One region of the Bacillus sp. LQ01 genome, then DNA from elsewhere that is predicted to be linked to it. Evidence: riboswitches for the same ligand, from Rfam matches in the RefSeq annotation. Region 1 holds a riboswitch; the other holds the start of a gene.
What was found. A riboswitch is a leader RNA that binds a small molecule or an ion and turns the genes downstream of it on or off. The one in region 1 is predicted to bind cyclic di-GMP.
Positions count from the first base shown of each region.

Region 2: linked by a shared signal. The riboswitch ahead of AC22L0_RS24010 (methyl-accepting chemotaxis protein) and the one ahead of AC22L0_RS01755 (SpaA isopeptide-forming pilin-related protein) in region 1 are both predicted to bind cyclic di-GMP.

Region 1 covers NZ_JBYEZL010000001.1:313,010-316,838, reverse strand. Annotated here, with positions in the region: gene AC22L0_RS01755 (SpaA isopeptide-forming pilin-related protein) at 1-2,575, opposite strand, end outside; cyclic di-GMP riboswitch class I at 2,635-2,727, opposite strand; gene AC22L0_RS01750 (TetR/AcrR family transcriptional regulator) at 2,900-3,436, opposite strand.
Region 2 covers NZ_JBYEZL010000004.1:107,412-111,240, reverse strand. Annotated here, with positions in the region: gene AC22L0_RS24010 (methyl-accepting chemotaxis protein) at 1-1,437, opposite strand, end outside; cyclic di-GMP riboswitch class I at 1,572-1,656, opposite strand; gene AC22L0_RS24005 (anaerobic C4-dicarboxylate transporter family protein) at 1,939-3,252, shown strand; gene thiE (thiamine phosphate synthase) at 3,367-3,829, opposite strand, start outside.

The DNA.
Region 1 (3,829 bases):
CTTTATCTATTTTTGTAATTTCTACTGAACCTTTATCTAACTGTTCATTTTCTACTTTCAACGATAGGACTGTTGTCATACCTTTTTTAATTTCGAATGATACTGAATCTGTTAGCTTTTTGTAGCCTGGTAAACTTTTCGTCTCTACTAATTTGTACTTCCCTACTGATAAATCAGAGATTTTTGCTTTACCATCTTTATCTGTTTTTACTTCTGTTACTACTTTTCCTTGCTCATCTTGCACTTCGAAGACTACGCCTTCTAATACTTTTTGACTATCTTTATCTATTTTTGTAATTTCTACTGAGCCTTTGTCTAACTGCTCGTTTTCTACTTTTATTGCTAAAGCTTTTGTCATACCTTTTTTTATTTCAAATGGTACTGGTTCTGTTAGCTTTTTATAACCTGGTAAGCTTTTCGTCTCTACTAATTTGTACTTTCCTACTGATAGATCTGAAACATTTGCTTTTCCATCTTTATCTGTTACTACTTTTCTTACTACTTCATCTTTCTCATCTTGGACTTCAAATTCGACACCCGCTAATACTGCTCCGTTTTCTTTGTCCACTTTTGTAATTTCTATATTACCTTTGTCTACCATTGCATTTTCCACTTGTATTGGGAATATGCTGTCCCCTGTTACACTTACTTCGAACTCTGTTTCTTTTAATTGGTAGCCTTCAGGCGCTTTCGTTTCTTTTAAAATATATTTTCCTAGTGCTAACGGTTTAGAGATTGCCTTACCATCTTTATCTGTAACAATATGTTCGACTACTACACCGTCTTTTACTATATCAAACTCTGCATTTGCTAATGGTTTTTCACCATTTTCCGAATCAATTTTCTTTATTTCAATTTGACCCTTTTGCACAGTATTTTTAATTTCAATTGTTTTTGTTTCTCCAGCTTGAAGTGTAACCTCTACTGGGCTTGTTAATTTTTGATATCCTTCTGGTGCTACTGTTTCATAAACTTTATACGTCCCAGGAGCTAAAGTTTGAGGTACTGAAAAACCTTTTTCGTCCGTTGTCAGTTTTGCAACAACTTCATTTGCACTATTTCGAACTTCAAATTCGGCACCTTTTAACCCTTTGTTCGGATTCTCAGAATCTATTTTATGAAGCGATACTGTACCATCTTTTGGAGCTTCAGGCGGTGTAATAGTTACTTCTTTTGATGTTAATGTTTTATCATCAAAATGTAATTCCGCTTTATTAGGAATCTGCTTATCTACGTAAGAAGATAAGTCTGCATTATTTTTAATTTTCGCCTTGATACTAAGATTAATTATCTGGTCTTCATATGACTTATAATCAAAATTCTCACCAAACGTAAATGTTACTTCACTTCTTTGTTTATCTATATTTAACGTCCCTTTAGAAGTAATATCTTGGCCATTTTTATCATACACTTTTGCCTCTAATACTTCTAAAACATCTTCTAAATCATCACTAATTACCATAGATGTGTATTTAGAAGGATCGTTCGGTATATGTGTACCAACTTGGTATTGAATAACTTGATCCATTTGTGTTAGCTGCTCATTCTCTACAAGCTTGCCATTCTCATCAACTATATTTTTTTCAATGCTAGGTGGATTATTGTCACCTGAACCAGATCCTCCCCCACCACTCACAAATACTTGTCCTACTTTTTCTTCAGTTTTAATATTTTTACCTTCTAATTTCACAGTATTTTTATGAGGTTTTGCAGCAGGATTTGTAACCTTTGTTTTATATCTTAAAATATAGCCTTTTGAACTGTCTGGAAATTCAATTGTAAATCCAGTCTTTGTTGCATTTATTTTAATGTTAGATAAATTTGCTGGCTTAATATTTGTTGGTGCATAACCATCTTCAAATACAGCCTCTTCTAATACTACGCTGTCTGTAATTAACTCATGCCCAGGTCCTAATGTATCTGTTAATTTAAGATCTTGCATTTCTGTTCCAGTTGCATTTACATATACAAGCCAATCAGCAATAGACGGATCTTCTTGATTATAAGAACCCCATTTCAATAGATTTTCCGTATTGGGTTGTGGCTTCGGTCTCTCTGTCGTATTACTTACATTTACTTCTTTATTTACGATTTGACCATCAACGTTAAATTCTAATGGAATTTCTTTAACACCATCATATGCTTCTAGACCAAAGTAGAATTCTACGAATAAAGAACCTTTAATGTTGTTCTTTCCTTCTACGTAATCACCCATAGTACACGTTAATAGACCCTTTTTCATCTCACATGTACCAACTGTTTTTCCTTCAGCATCTTTTAAAGGAAAACTCATATTCATAAGGTCTTTTCGAAACTCTTTTGGCATATCAATTGTGAATTGATCTCCACTTTTTATTTTTTCTTTAGCTGACCACTTCACTTCTACTTTCATACCATCTGAGGCTTGATATGGTTCAGATGTCGTGCCATCAGTACGGGAAATATTAATTTCGTCCACTGGACTTTTCATCACAGCAGCTTGAATAACTGGAGCCCACACATTCAGCACTGAAAATAATACTAGAAAAACTAATGAAACCATTGAAATATGTCTTTTAGTACTTTTCATTTGCATAGTTCCTTCCTATTTTTTATATTTATATAACAAAAAAAGACCGTCCGGTTGCATCAAAAATGTGCAACCAGACGATCTTAGTAACCAATATGTATTACCGTAGACTCTAAGCTTTGCGGCCTATCCTTTCGAATAGTGTGCTAAAAATATCTTTTATTCTTTTTTTGTTTCATTTTCCTCTTAAACCAAATATTACTATACCGTCTGGACGGTTATAATTCAATACTCTATAAAATTGTTCTATTTTTCTAATAAAAAAAATAATTCACCACTACATTAAAGAAGCAATGGTGAATCATTTTTAAATTATATAGTTAGTATATTCTATTTATATGAATTACTAATAAGAGCTTGAATCACTTTTTCTCTTAACTCGGGGCTTAGTCTTCCAACCCCTAAATATTCCGAATACCATAATCCATCTGCTGCTAATCTAATAATTGTTGCACAAACTGAATCTATCTCATCATTTTCTATATTTTTTTGCAGTTGCTGAAATGATTGTTGTAATGGCTCAAGTAATTCAGGTTTTAACATGAGTGCTGCCATCATACTGCTAGACAACTCTTCTGTTCTTCTCTCATTACTTAATCTTTCCTCTACAAAAGAGCGAACCCATCTCCCTTTCCTCTCTGAGTCTTCCGCTACTTTATTGTAAATGGCCCCTTCATAATCCTCTACCCCTCGGACTATCATACCTTCTATTAAAGCTTCTTTATTTGAAAAGTGATACAATAATCCACCTTTGCTTAAACCCGCCTCTTTTGCCACTGCTTCTAAAGTTAATTTAGCAACCCCTTTACATTGTACAATTTGAGAAGCGGCCGCCAAAATCTTTTGCCGCGTTATGCTTATACTCATTCCTTTTTAAAACCCCATTTCTACTAAATTTATATAAATACGAATCTTATTTTTAATATTGTTGATTACTACTAAGTATTTTCTTTATACAACAAAAGCTTCATTACCTTTGAATTTTTAGTTACTTATTCTATTAAAAATTTCCATATCATTCAATATGATAACATTAAATACACAAAGCTGACTATACATCTATACTTTTGTATTTATTGAAAATATATCCATTAATAAAATTTACCGATTTATTCCTTCTTATTACTTTAAGACAGCAGTAATTCTTTCAGTACTAAATAAAAAATGTTATTACTCCCATTAAATTGAGTAATAACATTTTACTTAACAAATTCGCTGCCAACTAGCATCCTTCACATCTTCACTAGTCGGTTTTCTAAC
Region 2 (3,829 bases), on a different contig from region 1:
TCCAGTTTCTACTTCTTTTGAACCTTTTTGCATGGAAACTACAGCATCTTCTGTCTCAGCTTGTGTTTCACCAATTAATTTCGCTATATCTTTTGCAGACGCTTCCGTTTGTTCTGCTAATTTTCGTACTTCATCAGCAACAACTGCAAACCCTCTTCCAGCTGCTCCAGCACGTGAAGCCTCAATAGAAGCATTTAAAGCTAATAAATTTGTTTGATTTGAAATACCTGTAATTACAGTTACGATATCACTAATTTCTTTTGACCTTGTTTCTAACGAATAAATGATGGAAGATAAATCTTGTACTGCATTTTGGATTAAACTCATTTGATTAATAATTTGTCCAATCACTTCATTACCTTCAATTGAATGTTGTTCCATACCTTCAGAAGCAACCGCAACTTGTTTTGCAGCCCCAGTTATTTCTTCTACCTTATCTTCCATTCCATGTACAATTCCTAAACATTGTTGTACTGAAGTTTTTTGAGACTGTGCCCCTACTCTTAAACCTTCAATAGAACTTGCAATCTCTTGAACTGCCATGCTGTTTTCCTCTGTACTCGCCGACAATTCTTGTGAAGAAGAAGAAACTTGCTCAGCAGTTTGCCTTACTTTATCTATAATCCCTTTAAATTTTTCAATCGTGTTATTGAAATAAACATTAATAATTCCAATATCATCTGGTCTTTCTTTTAATTTAACACTTAAGTCACCTTCACCAATTTTACGTAACCCTTCTCGTAAATCTTTTAATGGAGCTAACGAGTGACGCACGATAAAGAATTGAGTAATAGTCGCAATTGCTAATGAAATAATGATAAAGAGTAAACCCTGTATCATAAACTTCTCTTTTGTAATAGGAACAATGGAAGCATCTAAGTCAGCCGCAATAATTGCAACAATATTGTTTTCTCCATCCGTAATTGGTTCTAATATTGTCACCCACGAACCTATTTCATCTTCATATACTTCTGTCATTTGTGCCTTTTTCGTATCAATCACTTTATCGTATGCCTTCATCCAATGAGCGGGTTGTTCATAATAATCTCCCGTCTTTATAGGGAATGCATTTGTTAACTCTGTAGTCAAACCAACGAGTTGTAATTCTCGCTTTTCATTCGGCTTTGCTCCTGTAACATACGTTTGTCCAACACTTTTCAATTCTTTTGAAACTTCATCTAATTTCTCTGTTAACTTTTCTTTTTTCACTTTTTCGGCTGTAGGATCTTTCGCCATGTCTCTAACTAACTCTAAATCCAATTTTTTTAATACTATTTCTCCTGTTTCAATAGACTGCCTTTCAAATAAAGACATCATACTATTTTGAAACATGTTGAAACTTAACGCACCCATACTTCCAACAAGCGTCAAAATAACTAGTACGGTTAATAAGACGTTCTTTTGAAGGAACGATAACTTATGCCAATATTTTTTCATTAATATCCACCTTCCTTAATCAACATAAACAAAAAAACAAAATATATGAATATTTTGTTTGAAAATGTTTCTCAATATGTTCGAGAATAAAAAAAAGCCAATGTAAAAGCATTGGCAAAGACCAACCCTATCCGTCCGGTAACTGGCTAGCGTAGCCTTTCGACCTTAGCTCCTGTAGTTTTGCGTCCTCATGTTTCCATCAGTTTGCCTTTCTCGCTGAACGAGTTGAACGATATGGGAGTTCTATGAGAATTAATTTATTCTCTTTCAAAGATTACAACATATAAATCAAAATGTCTACTTATTTAGAGATATAAATACAAATTTTTAACGCATTGCTTTTTCAAAATAATTTCAAAAAGTACGTGAATGTTACTTTTTTTATGTTATATAATAAAAAATGTATAAATAACAAGGATTTCTTCGGGTATTTATTTAATTTTCATTCAAATTAAACTATTCGAATATATCTTAACTAATGAATTTCGGAGGTAGTTTATCATGTTTTGGCTACAATTTCTTACCTTGTTACTCTGTATTTTTATTGGTGCACGCCTAGGCGGAGTTGGTTTAGGAGTAATGGGTGGAGTTGGTATGGCAATACTCGTTTTTGTCTTCCACTTACAACCAACGGCGCCTCCTATCGATGTAATGCTTATGATTTTGGCAGTAATTACAGCTGCTGGTGCTTTGCAAGCCGCTGGAGGAATGGACTACCTTGTTCATCTAGCTGAAAAGGCATTACGAAAAAATCCAAAACGCATTACATTCTTTGCTCCAATTGTTACTTATTTATTTACACTTTGTGCAGGAACTGGTCACGTTGCTTATTCTGTACTTCCTGTTATCGCTGAAGTCTCTCGCGAATCCGGAATTAGACCAGAACGACCAATGTCAATTGCCGTAATTGCTTCCCAACAAGCAATTACAGCTAGTCCTATATCAGCTGCAACAGTTGCACTTTTAGCAATGTTAGCTGACTATAAAATCACCTTATTAGATATTTTAAAAGTAAGTATCCCTTCTACTTTCATCGCTTGTATGATAGCTGCATTTGTTGCTAGTAAGATGGGAAAAGAATTAAATGAAGACCCTGAATACTTAAAACGATTAAAAGAAGGATTAATTCCTAAGCTTGAAGAGAAAAAAGAATTTGTAGGTGTAAAGGGCGCAAAATTATCAGTTATCCTTTTCCTTGTAGGAACCTTCCTTGTTGTACTTCTTGGTTCATTTGAAGCACTTCGTCCAGGATGGATAGTTGGTGGGAAGTTAGCCCGTCTTTCTATGCCGAACACAATTGAGATGGTTATGTTAACTATCGCGGCTCTTATTATTATTTTCTGTAAACCAAATGTAGAAAGCATTGTATCTGGTAACGTCTTTAAAGCAGGAGCAACAGCAGTTGTTGCTATTTTCGGTATCGCTTGGATGGGAGATACTTTCTTTAATGGAAACTTAAATATGATTCAAGGATCGATTCAGCATTTAGTAACAAGTGCACCTTGGCTATTTGCTATCGCACTATTCATTCTATCTATTTTACTGTACAGCCAAGCAGCAACAGTTCGTGCCTTAATGCCACTTGGACTATCTCTTGGTATTCCACCAGCGCTACTGATTGCGATGTTCCCTGCAGTAAATGGATATTTCTTCATTCCAAACTATGGAACAATCGTTGCTGCCATTAACTTTGACCGTACTGGTACAACAGGTATCGGTAAATACGTATTAAATCATAGTTTTATGATTCCGGGCCTAATTGCAACATTTACTTCTATCGGAATTGGAATGCTCTTAATTTCAATTATGTTTTAAAGAAAAAGCACAAACCTTTATTTAAAAAGGTTTGTGCTTTTTTAATCAAATATTTGTTTAAATTTTGGGCAGTCTATTTCTTCATGTAGCACTTAAAATACTACACTTCCTTCCCTACAAACTTCTCTTTACTTCTTCAACTAATTTTCTCGTACTTTCATACGCAGATTCCGCTAAACTAATTGCTGAAATAACTGAAACACCGTCCGCACCCGCCTCTATAACTGCCGCTGTATTTTCAATTGTAATCCCACCAATACCAACGATTGGCACTGTAATTCCTTGTTCTCTAAAATAAGCTAATCCTTTCGTTCCTTGAACCGCTTTCGTATCTTTTTTCGTACTCGTTGGGAAAATAGGACCAACACCTAAATAATCCGCTCCATTTTCGATTGCAAAGCGTGCTTCTTCAATTGTATGAGCAGATACGCCGATAATTTTATCTCCCATTTTTTCACGAACAGATGTAATTCCTTCATCATCTTGTCCAACATGAACACCATCTGCATCTAATTCAATGGCTAATTCTACATCATCATTTACAATGAAAGGAACACTATATTCCTTACAAAGCGTC